Regions from separate parts of the Brachybacterium atlanticum genome, predicted to be linked through region 2. Evidence: riboswitches for the same ligand, from Rfam matches in the RefSeq annotation. Region 2 holds a riboswitch; each other region holds the start of a gene.
What was found. A riboswitch is a leader RNA that binds a small molecule or an ion and turns the genes downstream of it on or off. The one in region 2 is predicted to bind thiamine pyrophosphate.

Region 1 (5,994 bases), on a different contig from region 2:
CGCGTCCGAGCGCCGCAGCGCGGGAGCGGATGTCGTTGCGATAGGTGCGGGCGGAGGCGAGATCCCAGGCCACGGCGTAGATCCCCTCGGCGTGTCGGGCAGCGAGCGCGCGCCCGGGCTCCGAGGCCCCGGCCTGGAAGAGGACCGGGCGGCCCTGCGGCGGGGTCGGCACGTTCAAGGGCCCGTCGACGGCGAAGGCCTCCCCGCGATGCAGCGGCGGACGCAGGAGAGCGGGGTCGACGTAGGCGCCGTCCGGTTCGGCGAGGATGCTGTCCATCGGCCAGGAGCTCCACAGCCCCTGGAGCACCTCGAGGAACTCCCCCGCCGTGGCGTAGCGCTGCGCATGGCCCGGCAGGGCGGTCATGGAGTGGTTGCGAGCCTCCTCGTCGGTCATCGAGGTGACGACGTTGACCCCGGCCCGGCCGCGCGAGATGTGGTCCAGGCTCGCCAGCAGCCGGGCGGCGTGGAACGGGTCCCAGAAGGTGCTGGAGACCGTCGTGACCAGCCCGACCCGTTCCGTGGCGCGGGCCATCGCGGTGAGCGCGGTGAGCGGTTCGAGCATCCAGGCGGGGCCGCGCTCGACGCCGGCCGTGCCGATCGACTGGCCGTCGGCGAGGAAGACCGCATCGAGCCGGCCCCGCTCCGCGATCCGGGCGAGCTCCTCCCAGTACGTGATGTCCGCGAGGCGCTCCACCGAGGAGCCGGGCGCACGCCAGGCCGCGGAGTGGTGGCCGCAGGCATGGGCGAACAGGTTCAGTCGCACCGGGCGGCGGGCGGCGCCGGTCACGGAGGCATGGGCGTGGCCGTGGGTTGCCATCAGTCCATCACCAGCCCGCCGTCGACGACGAGGTTCTGCCCGGTGATCGCCCGCGCCCAGGGCGAGGCGAGGAGGAGCGCGGCGTCGGCGAGCTCGGCGGGAGTGGTCACCGAGCGCAGCGGGGTGCTCGCGGCGATCGCGTCGAACACCGCCTCCGGGGTCGCGGAGCTCGCGTCGGTGGTGCGCAGCAGGCCGCCGCTGACCATGTTCACCGTGATGCCGCGGGGGCCGAGGTCGGCGGCGAAGGTGCGGGTCAGGGCCAGCAGCGCCGCCTTCGCCGCGGTGTAGTCGTGGTAGGGCACGACGGGGTGCTGGAGGAGGTTGGTGCCGATGTTGACGACGCGTCCCGAGCCGGCGCGGTCGAAGCCGGGCAGGGCGGACTGGATGGTGTGCAGCGCGCCCTGCACGGCGCCGGAGAACTGTCCCGCGAAGGCCTCGTAGCCGATCTCGTGCGCCTTCGCGCGGGCGTCCCCGTCGAAGGAGAAGCCGGCCAGGGCGTTGTTCACGACGGTGTCGACGGGGTCGCCGAACTCGGCCTCGGCCCGGGCGAACAGGGCCTCGACCTGGTCGCGCTCGCGCACGTCGGCGCGCACGGCGATCGCCCGGCCGGGGTGCGCGTCGGCGATCTCCCGGGCGGCGGCCTCGCTGGTGAGGTGGTCGACGACGACCCTGGCTCCCTCGCGGAGGAACGCCTCGGTGAGGGCCCGGCCGAGACCGCGGGCGCCCCCGGTGACGAGCACGACCTGCTCGGAGAGCGAGGGAGCGGGACGGGAGGCGGGGGTGGTCGGGGTGGAGGGTGTCATGGTCGTGCGGTCCTTTCAGGGCATGCGAGCACGCCCGCCGCCGAGCGGGAGGGACGCGTCGCGGTCGGAGCAGGGCCGCATCGGGGCGCGGCGCTGCGCGGGGGCGACACGGGGGCCGGGAGAGCGGATGACGGCGTGCAGGGCGGCGGCGTGCCGGTCCGCGACCAGCACGGCCCTGGCCCGCAGGACCGTGGCCTGCAGGGCGACAGCGCACAGCGCATCGACGACATCCCTCCGCGAGCATGAACTCGATCAGGTTCTCCGGGTGTGCTCTCAGCCCCTGGTGGGGCACCCCGTGTCGAGCACCGAGTGTAGCCATGGCCGTACGGTGGGGCGGTCTCCGTCTCGCCGCGCCGCAGTGGGCCCGCCCCGCTGCGTCCACCCTCCTCCGCCCCGCGGCCGCCCCTCGTCCGCTCCTGCGCACCGAGTGCTGCATCTGGACCGCCTCACCAGACGGGTGACGGTCCAGACGCAGCACTCGGACTCCCCAGCCCGATCGGCGGGCCCAGCTCTCTTCCGTCCGCGACCGTCCGGACGTAACTTCCAGGTGCAGGGGCTCGTCACCGTCGAGGCCGTCTGACACCCTGCCACGTCGCCTCGGGGGCGTTCCCGCGGGAACGCCTTCGCGCCGTCAGCTCCAGTCCGCGGTGTGCTCCTTCAGCTCCCGGTACGCCTCGAGCACCTGCGGCGTCGCGTCGGCCGCGACGATCCGCGAGCCGCTGATCTCCCAGGCCGGCGGCTCGTCGGTGCCGGCGAGCGCCCAGGCGGCCTGACGGGCGGCGCCGAGGGCGACGTACTCCCCGTCGGGCGCGATCGTGACCTCGCGGCCGAAGATCGCGGGCGCGAGCTGCTGGACGGCGCGGGAGCGGGCGCCGCCGCCGATCAGGGTGATGCGGCGCGCGTCCGTGCCGGTGCGCTCCTCGAGGGAGGTGATGCCGTCGGCGAGCGAGCACAGCAGGGCCTCGACGTAGGCGCGGGCCACGTCCTCGCGGGTGGTGGAGCTGCTCATGCCAGCCAGGGTCGCGCGGGCGTGGGGCCGGTTCGGGGTGCGCTCCCCGTCGAAGTAGGGCAGCAGGGTCACGCCGCGCGCGCCGGGCTCGGAGGCGAGCGCCAGCTCGGCCATCTCCTCGTGGCTGACGCCGAGCAGGGCGCGGCCGGCCTCGAGGATGCGGGAGGCGTTGATGGTGGTGGTCATAGGTAGGAAGCGGCCGGTCGCGTCGGCGAAGCCGGTCACCGTGCCGCTGGCATCGCCGGGACGCGCATCACTGACCATCGCGCACACGCCGGAGGTGCCGATCGAGACGGAGACGTCGCCGGGGCCCAGCGACAGGCCGAGCGCGGCGCCCATGTTGTCGCCGGTGCCGGCCGCGATCGCGGCCCCGGAGGCGGTGCGGGCCATGACCTCGTTGGGGGCCGAGGGCAGGCGCGGCAGCTCGAGGTTCTTCCCGAGCGCGGCCTCGACGAGCTCGGGCTTCCATGCCTCCTCGCGGGTGGAGTAGTAGCCGGTGCCGGAGGCATCGCCGCGATCGGTGAACGGGGCGGTGCCGGACTCGGCGAGGTGGAGGGAGACGAAGTCGTGCGGGAGCAGCACCTGCGCAGCACGTTGCGCGTTCTCGGGCTCCTCGTCGCGCACCCAGCGCAGCTTGGACGCGGTGAAGGAGGCGACCATGAGGCTGCCGATCTCCTCGACGCTCGCCTGCGGTCCGCCCATCTCCTCGATCAGCGTGGTCGCGGCGTCGGCGGAGCGGGTGTCGTTCCACAGCAGCGCAGGCCGCACCACCTCGCCCGCCTCGTCGAGCAGCACCATGCCGTGCTGCTGGCCACCGACGGCGAGCGCGTCGGCCCGCTCGAGCAGGGGGCCCGCCGCCTCGTCGACCGCCCGGAGCCAGGCGCGGGGGTCGACCTCGGTGCCGTCGGGATGGGTGGCGCGACGCTCCTCGAGCACCTGCCCGGTCTCGGCGTCGACGAGCAGCGCCTTCGTGGACTGGGTGGAGGAGTCGATGCCGAGGACGAGCGGGGCCATGAGGGGTCCTTTGCGAGCGGGTCGGGACGGAAGAGCAGGTGGGGCGAGCCTGTCAGGCGGCCGGCGGGGCGCGGACGCGCACCGCGCACGAGGCCAGGGTACGGGCGAGGAGCGACCGGCCGCCCCCGGGAAGCCGGCCGCGGCCCGGGGGCAGTGCCGGACGATGCGCGGGCCCGGGCCTCTGCATCCGGTGGCGCTCAGCCCGCAGCCACCCGGCATTTGGCCGATGTCTGCGGGCTGAGCGCCAGTGGAAGACACGGGCCTGACGCAAGGCCCCCGCCGACCAGCCTCGGGCCGCGGGCCTGGATCCTCAGGCGCGGAAGCCGAGGAGGTGCTGCATGGCCAGCTGCTGCAGGCGCACGAAGCCGTAGTTCCGCTCCCCTGCCGCATCGGCGTCGAAGTCCTCGAAGGTGGAGCGGTCCTTGAGCAGGTCCGCGAGGGTCTCGCCCTCGGCGAGGGTGGGCTGGGAGAGCTCCTCGATGCCGGAGTAGGCCATGGCCTCCTGCACCTCGGAGTCCTGACGGAACGCGATCGCGCGCTCCTTGAGCATCAGGTACATCTCCATGTTCGCCGCCGCGGAGTCGTACTGGCCCTGCTCGTGCTCGGTGCGGGAGGGCTTGAAGTCGAAGTGGCGGGCGCCCTCGTAGGCGCCGGGCTTCGAGGGGAAGCCGTTCTCGAGCAGGTCGACGGTGAAGAACGCGCTGATCAGGTCACCGTGGCCGAACACGAGGTCCTGGTCGTACATCGGGCCGTGCTGGCCGTTGAGGTCGATGTGGAAGAGCTTGTCGCTCCACAGCGCCTGGGCGAGGCCGTGGGTGTAGTTCAGGGTCGCCATCTGTTCGTGGCCGGTCTCGGGGTTGATGCCGACGATGTCGCCGTGCTCGAGCTGCTCGATGAAGGCCAGCGCGTGGCCGACGGTGGGCAGGAAGATGTTGCCGCGGGGCTCGTTGGGCTTGGGCTCGAGGCCGATGCGCAGGTCGTAGCCCTTGGACTTGATGTAGCCGGCCACGGTGTCGACGCCCTCGGCGTAGCGCTGGTGGGCGGCGAGCAGGTCCTTGGAGCCGTCGTACTCGGAGCCCTCACGGCCGCCCCACATCACGAAGGTGGTGGCGCCGAGCTCGGCGGCGAGGTCCACGTTGGCGAGCACCTTGCGCAGGCCGAAGCGGCGCACGGAGCGGTCGTTGGAGGTGAAGGCGCCGTCCTTGAAGACGGGGTGGGCGAAGGTGTCGGTGGTGACCATCTCGATCACCAGGCCGGTCTCCTCGGTGACTTTCTTGAGCTGGTCGATGATCCGCGAGCGCTCTTCGGGGGTGGCGTCGAAGGGGATCACGTCGTTGTCGTGGAAGGTGAAGCCCCAGGCGCCGAGATCGGCGAGCCTGCGGATGTGGGCGGTGAGCTCGAGCGGCGGGCGGGTGGCGGAGCCGAACTGGTCCTGCGCCTGCCAGCCCGTGGTCCACAGGCCGAAGGAGAACTTGTCGTCACGGGTGGGGGTGGGTGCGGTCATGGGGTGCTCCTCGGTGGTGGTCGACGGCGTCGTCGGGGGTGCTGCGCACGGCGGCGGTCCGCCATGGCGGGGGCGCACCCCTTCCCTTAGTAAGTTTCCGTTACTAATCTACGCATGGGAGGCTGTCCCGCACAACCCGGGGAGCCGACGAACCCCGAACGCCGACGACGACGAGCACGGACGAGCACGAGAGGACGGACCCGATGCAGTCCACCCACCTGCGCGAGCACAACCTCTCCGCCGTGCTGCGCGCCCTGCAGACCGCCCCCTCCCCCACCTCCCGCGCGGGCCTCGCGACGTTCACGCAGCTCACCAAACCCACCGTCTCCAAGCTCGTCGAGGAGCTGATCGGCGCGGGCCTGGTGGCCGAGGGCGAGCCGGTCGCGGCGGGCGCCGGGCGGCCGATGGTGCCGCTGCGACCCGCCTCCGGGACCCTGCTCGCGATCGGGCTCGAGATCGCCGCTGACCACATCTCCTCCCTCGGCATCGACCTCACCGGCGCCGAGCTCGCGCGCCGCACCACCTACCACCGCATCGCCGAGGGCACGGCCGAGGACGCCCTCGCGCTCGCGGCCCAGCTGGTCCACGAGGTGCGGGAGGAGGCGCCGGAGCTGCCGGTGGTCGGCGTGACCGCCGCGATCCCGGGCCGTCTCTCCCCCGAGGACGGCCGGATCCTCTCCGCCCCGGGCCTGGACTGGGCGGATGTCCCCGTGATCTCCCGACTGCAGGAGCTGCTGGCGCCCGCGGCCTGGCCCGTCGGCGCCCAGAACGACAACCGCCTCTCGGTGCTCACTGAGATCGACCGCCGCCCCGGCGAGTCGTTCCTCTACGTGCGCGGCTCGACCGG
Region 2 (5,994 bases):
GGGCAGCACCGAGGCGTGGGCGCGCATCAGCGAGCCGTTGCCCGCGGAGGTCGGGTGGTCCTCGTGCGCCTTCGCGGCCGCGGCCCGGAAGTCGACCGCGCGGGGCGCGTAGTGGCCCGCCTCGCGGCCGATGTCCGCCGCGGAGCGCAGCACGTGGGAGGTGAGGTTCCCGATGTCCGGGGTGCCCAGCGACCACGAGTACCACTCGCGCGCGATGTGGTCCTGCGCGGACTCGAGCCGCAGGTCATGGTGGTCGGAGGCGGCTAGAGCGGCTTCGAGCACGACGATCGCCATCGAGGTGTCGTCGGTCCACTCCCCCGGCTGCCAGCCGAGCACGCCGCCGCCGATCATGGCGATCTCCTCGGAGTCGACGACGGGGGCCTGGAACTCGTAGGGCGCTCCGAGCGCGTCCCCGGTCGCCGCGGCCACGACGGCGCCGACCGCCCGCTGCCGCTGCGCCGCGGTCAGCCCGGGGGGCTGGGAATGCTTCTCGTCGGTCCTCACGAGCCCATGGTTCCACAGGTCAGGCCCGGGCCGAGCCCCGTTACCCTGGTGGGGACCGAGAAGGAGCCCCATGACCGACACCCCCGCGGAGCCCCGCCCGCACTGCGACGACCCCCACGATCCCCATGACCACACCGGTCATGACCATCCCCCCACCGGGGCGGATCTCGTCCGGGACCTCGTCAAGGGCCTGTCGATCCAGGCCCTGCTGATCCCCGCCCTCGCGATCGTGATGCTGGTGGCGATCCTGCCCTTCGCCCCCACCACGCCTGTGCCGCTGCTGCTGGGCATCGGGCTGGGCGCCCTGCAGCTCGTCTCCCTCGTCGCGACGAGCCTCTTCGTCGCCCGCACCCGCCGCCAGCTCGCCGTGAACCCGGGGCTGGTCGCGGTGCGCAGCGTGCTCGAGGAGGTGCTGCGCATCGCCGCGGTGCTGCTCGCTCTCGTGCTGTGGCCGGCCGACATCCGCTCCGAGCTCGGGGTGTGGGTGGGCGCCGGCTGCGCGCTCGTGTGGATCGTGCTGGCGACCGCGCAGACCGTCGCGACCCGGCGCCGCATCGCCACGCCCGGCGACTGGTCCGAGGAGGCGATCTCGACCCTGCTCTCCCAGCGCGTCGGCGCCCGCGAGACCGTCGTGATGCGCCTGCTGGACGTGCTCGGCACCGTGATGTTCCAGCTCGGCGCGACCGTGCTCGTGATCCTCTCGCCCGTGCTCGCCGTCGGCACCGCCGTGCTCTCGATCGGCACCGGGTTGTCGACCCTCGTCCTCCAGCGCAGGCCTCCGGCGGAGCGCTCCCGCACCCCCTGGGCGTACATGCCCGTCGCCCTCGGTGCGCTGACCCTCGCCCTGGCCGTGCTCGGACTGCTGAGCCTCTGACCGACCGACCCCACCACCCCTGCAGGAGCCGATGATGACCGCAGCCCTCCCCTCCGGACTCGACCTCGAGCAGGTCGACGCCGCCGCCCGCCCCCAGGACGACCTCTTCGGCCACGTCAACGGCCGCTGGCTCGCCGAGCACGTGATGCCCGCCGACCGGTCCAGCGACGGCGCCTTCCACGCGCTGCGCGACCTGTCCGAGGAGCGGGTGCGGGAGATCGTCGAGGAGGCGGCCGACGACGTCGCGCGCAGCGCGGACGAGACGGGGAGCCTGCCGGTCCCGACCACCGACCATGCCCGGATCGGCACGCTGTACCGCATGTTCATGGACACCGAGGCGATCGAGGCCGCGGGCCTGTCCGGCCTCGCCGACCTGCTCGACGAGATCGGGGCGACCGGGGACCTCGAGGGCCTCGTGCGCCGGATGGCGGCGCCCGACTCGGGGGCCTCGGCGGTGCTCGCCTACGTGTGGACCGACGACCACGACTCCTCCCAGTACCAGGTCAAGATCCATCAGGGGGGCCTCGGCCTGCCCGACGAGTCCTACTACCGCGAGGAGCACCACGCCGAGACCCGCGAGGCCTATGCCGCGCACCTGGCGAACCTCGCCCGCCTCGCCGAGCTGCCCGGCCGTGCCGGGCTCGCCGCCGGCGGCCCCGAGGAGCTCGCCCGCGCCGTGCTCGACTTCGAGACCCGCCTCGCCGCCTGCCACGTCGACGTGGTCCGCCTGCGCGACCGGGAGAAGTCCGACAACCCCATGGACGCCGCGCAGCGCCGCGAGCTCGCCCCCGCCTTCCCCTGGGACGCGTACATCGAGGGCACCGGCGCGCCGGCCGCGGCCTTCGACGTGGTCTCCGTCGGCCAGCCCGAGTTCGTCTCCGCCGCCGCGGAGCTGCTGGCCGGGGAGGACCTCGCCGTGCTCCGCACCTGGCTCGCCCTGCACACCGTCTCCTCCTACGCCCCCTATCTCCCCGCCGCGCTGGTCGAGGAGGACTTCGACTTCTCCGGTCGCGTCCTCTCCGGTGCGGAGGAGCTGAAGGAGCGGTGGAAGCGGGGCGTGGCCCTGGTCGAGGGCGCGGTCGGCTTCGCCGTCGGCCGCGAGTACGTCGCCCGGCACTTCCCCGTCGCCCACAAGGAGCGGATGACCGCGCTGGTCGACGCCCTGATGGACGCCTACCGCGACTCGATCAGCTCGTTGGACTGGATGACCCCGGCCACCCGCGAGAAGGCGCTCGCGAAGCTCGAGAGGTTCACCCCGAAGATCGGGTACCCGGAGAAGTGGCGCGACTACGACGGCCTCGAGCTCGTCCCCGGCGACCTCGTCGCGTCCGTCCGCGCCTCCCGCCGCTTCGAGGCGGACTTCGAGTTCTCGAAGGTCGGCGGGCCGATGGACGAGACCGAGTGGCACATGACCCCGCAGACGGTCAACGCCTACTACAACCCCGGCCGGAACGAGATCGTCTTCCCCGCCGCGATCCTCGAGCCCCCGTTCTTCGACGCGGAGGCCGACGACGCCGTGAACTTCGGCGGGATCGGCGCGGTGATCGGCCACGAGGTCGGCCACGGCTTCGACGACCAGGGCTCGAAGTACGACGGGGACGGCAACCTCGTCTCCTGGTGGACGGCGGAGGACCGCGAGGCCTTCGACGCCCGCGCCGCCCGTCTCATCGCGCAGTACTCGGAGCTCTCCCCGCGCGAGCTCGACGACTCCCACCGCGTCAACGGCGCCCTCACCATCGGCGAGAACATCGGCGACCTCGGCGGGCTCTCCATCGCGGTCAAGGCCTATCTCGCCAGCCGCTCCGAGGAGGAGGCCGCGGCCGAGCTCGACGGGCTCACCGGCCTGCAGCGCGTGTTCTGGTCCTGGGCGACCGTGTGGCGGGGCCGGAACCGGCCGCAGGAGGCGATCCGCCGCCTGGCCGTGGACCCGCATGCGCCGATGGAGTTCCGCTGCAACACGGTCGCCGGGCACCTCGACGAGTTCCACGAGGCCTTCGACGTGCGCGAGGGCGACGGCATGTACCGCGCCCCCGAGGAGCGGGTGAGCATCTGGTGAGGCCCGATCCGCCCTTCCACGTCGGGCGGACGGTGCCCTCCTCCGTGGGCTGGACCCGCGTCGTCGTCACCGTGGTGGCGGGCCTGATCGTGTCGGGCCTGCTGCTGCAGCGCGGCTCGGCGCCGGGCGCGATCGCGGTGCTCGCCGCCTTCGCGCTGCTGGCGCTGTGGACGTGGATGGGCCAGGCCACCCGCTTCGTGGTCGACGGGAACGGGGTCACCGTCAGCCTCGGCGGCTTCCTGCCCCGCCGGGTCTGGCCGATCGAGGACTTCCGCACCGTGCAGCTGCGCGAGATCCCCACCGGCACCGTGGGCGTCGCCCTCGGCGGCTACGGCTGGCGGCGCGGGAGGGCGATGACCCCGAAGCCCGAGGAGCTCACCCCCGTCGGCCGGCGGAAGATCTTCACCCTCGCCGAGCAGCAGCGGCCCTACCGGATGCTGGTCACCCGGCCGGGGACGAGCGTGGAGATCATCGGGACGAAGGACACCTGCTACATCCTCTCCCCCGTCGACCCCCAGGCGGCCGCCGATGCGATCGACCAGGCCATCCGTGCCCGCCGCTGAGCGTGGTCCTGGGCTAGACTGTCTGCTCGTCATCCACTGACAGGGGAGCACCGTCCGGTGCTGAGAGTGCGCCGACGGCGCAGACCCTCGAACCTGATCCGGCTCGCACCGGCGTAGGGAGTCGGGATTTCCGTGGAGCACCGCCGGTGCTCCGCGCCCCTTCCAGGACCTGGGAGGAGACGTGATGACTCGTTATCGCACCGTCGATCTGCTGGTGACCGTGCTGATCGGGGCGGCCTTCGGGGTCGCCTTCCTCGGCTACGGCCAGCTCTACACCCTGATCGGCCCGCTGACCGCGGCGTTCAAGCCTGCCGAGGGGCTGCTGGCGGGGATCTGGTTCCTGCCCGCCGTGCTCGCCATCCTGCTCGTGCGCCGGCCCGGGGCGGCGCTGCTGGCCGGACTGCTCGCGGCCGTCATGTCGATGCTGCTGGGCAGCCCGTGGGGCTGGAGCACTGCGGTCTCTGGCCTCATGCAGGGCGGCGGGGTCGAGCTCGCCTTCCTGCTCACCCGCTACCGCCGCTTCACGCTGCCCCTCGCCGTGCTCGGCGGAGTGCTCGCCGGGCTGCTCGAATGGGGCTGGGAGAAGATCGTCTACTACCAGGAGATGAGCTGGCTGTTCTCCGGCACGATGCTCGCCTTCTTCCTGCTCTCCGGCGCGGTGCTGGCCGGCGGTCTCGGCTGGGCGGCGAGCCGGGCGCTGGTCGCGACCGGCGCAGTGGACTCCCTGGCCTCGGGCCGGGAGGCGGCCCGCGCGGTGGAGGCCTGAGCACCGGGACCGTCCCGGCCGCGTCCGTGCACGTCGACGGGCTGCGCTGGCGGCCGCTCAGCCGGCGCGAGCCGACCATCGAGGGGCTCGACCTCGCGATCCCGCCCGGGCAGCGAGTGCTGCTGGCCGGGGCGAGCGGCAGCGGGAAGTCGACCGTGCTGCGGGCGCTGGCCGGGCTGCTGGACCCCGAGGACGGGGACGGCGAGGGGCTCGTCCCCGCGCCCAGCCGGCCCGGGGAGCGGGGCCTGCTGCTGCAGAACCCGGTGCACGCCCTCGTCGGCGCGACCGTCGCCCGCGACGCCGCCTTCGGACCGGAGAACGCGGGCCTGCCCCGGCCGGAGCTCACCGAGCGCGCGACCCGGGCGCTCGAGGCAGCGCGAGTCGACCTCGACCCCGAACGGGCGCCGCTGGACGCCTCGGGCGGCCAGCAGCAGCGGATCGCGCTGGCCGGCGCACTGGCCCTGCGCCCCGACCTGCTGCTCCTGGACGAGCCGACCTCCATGCTCGATGCCCCGACAGCCGAGGAGGTGCGCCGGGCGATCCTCGCGGTCACGGGCCGCCGCACCCTCGTCGTCGCCGAGCACCGGATCGGGCCCTGGCTGCCGCACGTGGACCGGCTGATCGTGCTCGGCCCTCGCGCCCGGGTGCTCGCCGACGGGCATCCGGACCAGCTCCTCTCCCACCGTCGCGAGGTGCTGATCGAGGCGGGAGTGCTCGAGGACGAGGCCGCCGCCGAGGAGGCACCGGGCCCGGCCGAACCCGGCGAGGCCGTCGCCGCGCTGCGCGGCGTCACCGTGCCCGCCCGGGGGCTCACCGTGCCGCAGGAGCTCGAGCTGCGCGCTGGGCGGCTGACCGCGCTGACCGGCCCGTCCGGTGCGGGCAAGACCTCCCTCCTGCGCGTCCTCGTCGGCGCGACGGAGCCGGGCGCGGGCGCCGTGTCCCGCCCCGAGCCCTCCCGGATCGCCCTCGTCCCCCAGGACCCCGAGCACTCCTTCGTCGCGACGACCGTGCGGGAGGAGGTCCTCGCCTCTCCCTGGGCCACGGACGAGGACCTCGCGGACGAGTTCCTTCAGCGGGCGGGCCTCGCCCCGCTCGCCGGCGCCCACCCCCACCGCCTCTCCGGCGGCGAACAGCGCCGTCTCGCGATCGTCGCGGCCCTCGCCCAGCGCCCCGACCTGCTCGTGCTCGACGAGCCGACCGTGGGCCTGGACGCCCGGCGGCGCCGCGAGGT
Region 3 (5,994 bases), on a different contig from region 2:
ACCGCCTCCGGGGCGATCGGCGAGTCGGTGGACAGCCGGGCCGTCAGCAGCAGCACGGTCGAGTCGGTGAGCAGCCACAGCCCCGTCATCAGCACGAACGCCGCCCAGAACGCGGACGCCCAGCGTCCGGTGAGCAGGCTGCGGAGGCCCGGTCGCGGGGCCGACGGGGCGGCCGGCGCCGGTGCTCGCCGGGCCTGCGGCGCATCGACCACGTGCCGCCGGTAGTAGAGCATCATCGAGATCGACAGCGCCGCGCCCGCGACGAACAGCGCCCGCCAGCCCCAGACCGCGTACTGCTCCGGTCCCAGCATCGCCAGCAGCGCCGCGACGGCGAAGGCGATCGTGGCCTGCGCCCACGGCGCCATCGAGAGGATCAGCCCGCTCATCAGTCCGCGCCGCCCCGGCCGCGACCACTCCATCGCCAGCGGGATCGCGGCCGAGTACTCGCCGGCCACGAAGATCCCGCCGAGGAAGCGCAGCGCCAGGATCAGCGCGACCGTGCCCGGGCCGAGGACCTGGTGGGTGGGGACGAGGGCGATCGCGAGCGCGCACGCCGCGGTGCCCGCGATCGCAAGACGGGTGGTGCGGGTGCGCCCCATGCGGTCCGCGATCCGCCCGAACACCACCCCGCCGACAGGCCGGCCCAGCAGCATCGCGACGATGATCAGCGCCGCCGCCGACGCGGTCGCCGACGGGCCCGCGATCACGAGCATCGCCGGGGCCAGCGCCGTGACCGGCAGGAACACATGGATGTTGTCGATGAAGTTTCCGACCACGCCGGCGCGCAGAGCGGCCAGGCCCTCGGGCGGCAGGGCGCGGGTGCCGGTCGCGGGGATCGAGGCGGCGGTCATCGGGTCGCCCCCGCGAGGGCCGGAGCCGGGGAGACGGCGGCGGCGTCCACACGTCGTGCCTGCTCGAAGAACTCCAGCTCGTGACGGCAGGCGAGGAGGAAGGCGCACGCCGCCTCGGCCCGCACCTCCGGGTCGGCGCCCTCGAGCTCGCGCTCGACGACGCCGAGCGCCCCGCGCACCCCCTCCACGAAGGTGGGGTCGCGGTAGGTCAGGAGCCACCCCGCGTAGGGGTGCTCGTCCGGGACCTCGGGCAGGCTCGCCCCGACCTGCGCGTACAGCCAGAAGCAGGGCAGCGCCGCGGCCGCTCCGATGGCCGTCGGGTCGCCGAGCGCCCGGGCGAGCAGGAAGTCGGTGTACGCGCTGGTCACCGGGCTGACGGCCACCTCCGCCGCGTCGGGGCGGGCCGCGAGCCAGGCGCGGTGCAGCTCGAGCTCGGTGTCCACACAGTGCCGGGAGGAGTCCGACCAGAACTCCCGCGCGGCAGGGGCTTCCGAGATCTCGGCCAGGGTCGCGAGGGCGCGGGAGTAGCGCTGCAGGTAGTGCGCGTCCTGCGCGAGATAGAAGGAGAACTGCCCCTCGGGCAGGCTCCCGTCCACGAGCGCCGCCACGAAGCCGGAGCCCTCGATCGCGCCGGCGAGCGGCGCCCCGGCCGCCCACAGCGCCTCGGTCCACGGGCCGACGGGCGGGACGGAGGCGGCGGGGCCGTCGGCCGTGACCAGGGCGGCGAGCTGCGCCGGTTGCTCCCACCGCTCCGGCACCGCGCCCGCTGCCACCCACGGTGCGGCCGATCCCGCCGCCGCGAGGCGCCGTGCCCGGTGCGCATGGTCGACGGGACCGTTCCCGCTCCCGACCTGCAGTGCCGCGCCGTGCGCGATCGCCTCGTGCAGCCAGTCGGTGACCCAGGCGAGCGCCGTGCCCGGGTCCTCGCCGGCGCCGAGCCGGGTCGCGAGCGCCGCCGCGAGGGAGCAGCCGGTGCCGTGCGTGCTCGTCGTGTCGACCCGCGTGGAGTGCACCCGGTGGCGGGTCCCGTCGGCCCCGATCCAGGTGTTGGTGACCGCACGGCTGTCGAGGTGGCCGGTCTTCACCACGACCGCGACGCCGGTCGCCTCCGACCAGCGGGCGGCCTGGGCGAGGGCCTCGTCCTCGTCGTGCGCGCGGGGCTCGCCGGTCAGGACGGCGAGCTCGTCGATGTTCGGGGTGACCACGGTGGCGAGGGAGCAGAAGCGGATCATCGCCTGCTCCGCCTCGGGCTCCAGCAGTCTGTCGCCGCTGGTCGCGACCATCACCGGGTCGACCACGAGCACCCGCGGCGGATGGGCGGAGAGCCAGGTCCGGACGGCCTGGGTGATCTCGGCGGTGCCGAGCATGCCGGTCTTGACCGCCTCGAGCTCGACGTCGTCGGAGACCGCGCGGAGCTGCGCGGCGAGGAACTGCGCGGGAGGGACGTGGATGTCGCTCACGCCGTGGGTGTTCTGCGCGACGACCGCAGTCACCGCCGCCATGCCGAAGCCGCCCGCGGCGGTGATCGACTTGAGGTCCGCCGCGGTGCCGGCGCCTCCCGTCGGGTCCGTGCCCGCGATCGAGAGCACGCGCGGGGCCGACGGTGCGGGGCGGTCGGGTGCGAGTCGACCCGGCACGGCGACGCGGGGGAGGGCAGCGGGAAAAAGGGTGCAAGGATCCGAGCTCATGCGGACATCCCTTCGCTAGTACGAACTAGATCAGGTTCCACGGGTGTGATCTCAGCGCCTCGGGCGCACCCCGTGTCCAGTGGCCGAGTGTAGGCCAGGCCGTGGTGGAGCGGGCGCGGCGTTCCGTGGGGGAGTGCTCGGGGGTGTGTCGGTGCGCGGCCCGCCTCCGGCATCTGCGCCCCTGCGCGCCACAGCCCGGACGCTGGAAACCGCGCCCTCTACCGCAGGGGTCCGACAGACGAAGCAGGCCCCTCGAAAACCGGTGGACGACATTGTGGAAAAAGTGGGTGTGTGGAGGGGGTGTGGATCGAGAGCTGCATAGCGCTCCATATCTGCCACTCGATGAGAAAGTTATCCACATATTCCGCGGAGGTCTTTCTTCTGTCGGTTTCCGCGCGTAGTGTGAAGGCGTCGGATCGAAAGAGGCGGTGCATCGACGCATCGCCGGAACGAGCGGGGAGGAGGGGCCGATGAGTATCACGCAGCCGGAGTGTTCGCCGGGCGATGAAGCCGCCGAGGCAGCGCCCAGCACCGCCCTGCCCGAGGGTGCGGGTGTCACCGTGCCGGCCACCTCGGACTCCCTGATCGCGTCGCTGCCTGCTCGTCTCCGCCGCGTCACCGCACGTCGGGCCCGTACTCGAGAGGCGCTTCCTGACCTCGGCGGCTGCTCCGACGACCCCGCCCTGAGCGAGGCCGCGCAGCGTGTGTGGGACGCGGAGCGAGCCTCCGCCCTTGCGCTCGCCGCGCAGTACCGCGCCCTCGCCGCCCTGCACGAGTTCGAGGGCGAGTACGAGGACACCTGCGAGCTCGACGAGGTCGAGACGCTCCGCGCCGCGCTCGGCCTCCGGGTTACCCGAAGCGCCGCGAGCTGGCGGCTGCGCGACGCCTACCAGGCCGTGCATCATTTCCCGCGCACCCTCGAGAACCTCGAATCCGGGAGAATGCCGTCCGCATGGTTCCAGCGAATGCTGAAGACCTCGCAGAAGCTCTCCGAATCCTCCAGGAGGGATCTCGATGCCGTGATCTCGACGTGGTCCTCGGATATCACTCCGGAACGATTCTTCACGCTGCTGCGCGCCCTCATCGAGCATCTCGCCGAGCGGGAGAACCGCCCCGACCCCGTGGCCGCACTCGAGCGCACCGTCGAGCTGCTGCCCGGCGCGGAGGCCGGCACCGGGACCCTGAGGATCACGGGCCCGATCCCCGAGATCCTCGCCCGGTGGAAGTCGATCGACGAGTCCGCCCGCGCCGTCCAGTCGGCGCAGCGTGCGGCGCTCCGCGACGGCACCCCGATCCCGCACGACCCCGACGGAGTCGTCCTCGAGACCGGCCGCGCCCTCCCGCTCACCCGACTGCGCTACGCCCTCCTGGACACCGCCGAGCTCGACGTCGAGGGAGTCGCCGTCCCCGCCGAGCGGTTCCGCCTCAACGTCACCGTGCCCGTGCTGACCCTGCTCGGCGCCTCCGACCAGCCCGGCATGCTCGACGGCGTCACCCCGCTGCCGCCCTCGATGGCGCGTACCCTCGCCGGCAGCTGCACCGTCTGGCACCGCGTCCTCACCAGCGCGAGCAGCGGCGCCTTCCTCCCGCTCCCGGCCGACCGCGTCACCCCCACCCCCGCGATGCTCGAGCACCTCCGGCTCCGCAACGGGCAGTGCGCCGTCCCCGGATGCACGCGCCCCACCTCCTGGGCCTCCGAGTGCGACCACATCGAGGAGTGCCTGCGCGGCACCCCGGGCGAGGGCGGCGCCACCGAGGTCGAGAACCTGCACCTCCTGTGCTGGCAGCACCACCTCGACAAGACCAGCGGCCTGCTGGACCCCACCCGGCTCCCCACGCACGCAGGCAAGCCCGGCCGCACCCGCTGGACGATCGGCCGCCACGGCGACGCCGTCACCGTCCTCGACGACCTCGACCACGCCAGCCTCGAGATGGTCGAGCTGCTTACCGCCGCCTGGACCGGCTTCCTGCGCGGCACCCACGCGGGCAGCCCCGCGACCAGCCCGAACAGGCCACCGGAGACCCCCGGCGAACCGCGAAGGCACCCCGCATCGCTGGTCGAGGAGCCGACGCTGCAGACCCAGGTGCCGCCCGGACCACCGCCGACGGCAGGTCCGCAAGCTCCCCGGGGCCAGCAGTTCGGCGCGGAGGCACGGCCTCACGCGGATCCACCACCACGCCCTGCTCCGCGCCCCGACACTGCTCCGCCGCCCCGCACCGCACCCCCGGATCCCCCGCCGGAGGGGTGGGGCGACTACGGGCCGCCGCCCTTCTGATGCCGCGCGCCCGTCCCTCGTCCGTCGCACCCCACCCCTAGGCTCGATGACATGAAGATCCTGCACACCTCGGACTGGCATCTGGGCCGCACCCTGCACAAGGTCGACCTGCACGAGCACCAGGCCGCCTTCCTCGACTGGCTCGTCGACCTCGTCGAGGCCGAGGGGGTGGACGTGGTCGTGATCCCCGGCGACGTCTACGACCGTGCCGTGCCCGCGGTGAGCAGCGTGACCCTCCTGGACCAGGCCCTCGCGCGCCTCGCCGACACCGGCGCGACCGTGGTGTTGACCAGCGGGAACCACGACTCCCCGGAGCGGCTCGGCTTCGGCCGCTCCCTGATGCGCGCCGGCATCCACCTGCTCACCGACCTGCCCGGGATCGAGCATCCCGTCTCCGTCGAGGACGAGCACGGCGAGGTGCTGTTCTTCGGCCTGCCCTATCTCGAGCCGGACCGCGCCCGCACCGAGCTCGCCCGCGAGGGCGATGAGCCGCTTCCCCGCAGCCACGAGGCCGTCACCCGCGCCGCCCTCGACCAGGTGCGCGAGCGCGCCGCGGCCCGGCCCGGTGCCCGCACCGTCGTCCTCGCCCACACCTTCGTCACCGGCGGCGAGGCCAGCGACTCCGAGCGCGACCTCTCCGTCGGCGGCGTCGACTCCGTCCCCGCCGGAGTGCTCGGCGGCATCGACTACCTCGCCCTCGGCCACCTCCACGGCTGCCAGGACCTCACCCACAGCGTCGGCGCCCCCGCCTGGTACTCCGGCTCCCCGCTCGCCTTCTCCTTCTCCGAGCGCAGCCACCGCAAGTCCGTCCTCCTCGTCGAACTGGGCGCCCCCGGGGCCGACGGGGAGCGGGCCGAGGTCGCCGTGCGCCGCCTCGAGACCCCCGTCCCACGCCGTCTCACCGAGCTGCGCGGCACCCTGGAGGAGATCCTCGCCAGCCGCGACGAGCACGCCGGGGACTGGCTGAAGGCCGTCGTCACCGACCCCGCCCGCCCCGCCCACCTGCAGGAGCGGCTCCGCGAGGCCTACCCCCACCTGCTCCTGACCGAGTACGCCCCGGAGGGCCGCGCCGCGAGCGCCGGCACCCCGGTGGTGCGCCGCGAGCAGAACCCGCTGGAGGTGATGGACGAGTTCCTCGCCCACGTCACCGGCGGAGACCCCACCGAGGCGGAGCACGAC

Region 1: it holds a riboswitch for thiamine pyrophosphate, as region 2 does, so the genes downstream of both, L3K22_RS02185 (3-oxoacyl-ACP reductase) here and L3K22_RS12245 (ECF transporter S component) in region 2, are expected to answer to the same signal.
Region 3: it holds a riboswitch for thiamine pyrophosphate, as region 2 does, so the genes downstream of both, L3K22_RS10690 (bifunctional hydroxymethylpyrimidine kinase/phosphomethylpyrimidine kinase) here and L3K22_RS12245 (ECF transporter S component) in region 2, are expected to answer to the same signal.

The regions. Positions count from the first base shown of each region.
Region 1 covers NZ_JAKJJW010000003.1:48,019-54,012, reverse strand. The annotation lists gene L3K22_RS02190 (LLM class flavin-dependent oxidoreductase) at 1-817, opposite strand, end outside; gene L3K22_RS02185 (3-oxoacyl-ACP reductase) at 817-1,620, opposite strand; TPP riboswitch at 1,833-1,926, opposite strand; gene xylB (xylulokinase) at 2,252-3,643, opposite strand; gene xylA (xylose isomerase) at 3,954-5,147, opposite strand; gene L3K22_RS02170 (ROK family transcriptional regulator) at 5,351-5,994, shown strand, end outside.
Region 2 covers NZ_JAKJJW010000025.1:44,988-50,981, forward strand. The annotation lists gene L3K22_RS12225 (ADP-ribosylglycohydrolase family protein) at 1-504, opposite strand, end outside; gene L3K22_RS12230 (hypothetical protein) at 575-1,378, shown strand; gene L3K22_RS12235 (M13 family metallopeptidase) at 1,410-3,434, shown strand; gene L3K22_RS12240 (hypothetical protein) at 3,431-3,997, shown strand; TPP riboswitch at 4,029-4,134, shown strand; gene L3K22_RS12245 (ECF transporter S component) at 4,182-4,763, shown strand; gene L3K22_RS12250 (ATP-binding cassette domain-containing protein) at 4,790-5,994, shown strand, end outside.
Region 3 covers NZ_JAKJJW010000019.1:57,678-63,671, forward strand. The annotation lists gene L3K22_RS10685 (MFS transporter) at 1-851, opposite strand, end outside; gene L3K22_RS10690 (bifunctional hydroxymethylpyrimidine kinase/phosphomethylpyrimidine kinase) at 848-2,539, opposite strand; TPP riboswitch at 2,530-2,622, opposite strand; gene L3K22_RS10695 (HNH endonuclease signature motif containing protein) at 3,010-4,815, shown strand; gene L3K22_RS10700 (exonuclease SbcCD subunit D) at 4,867-5,994, shown strand, end outside.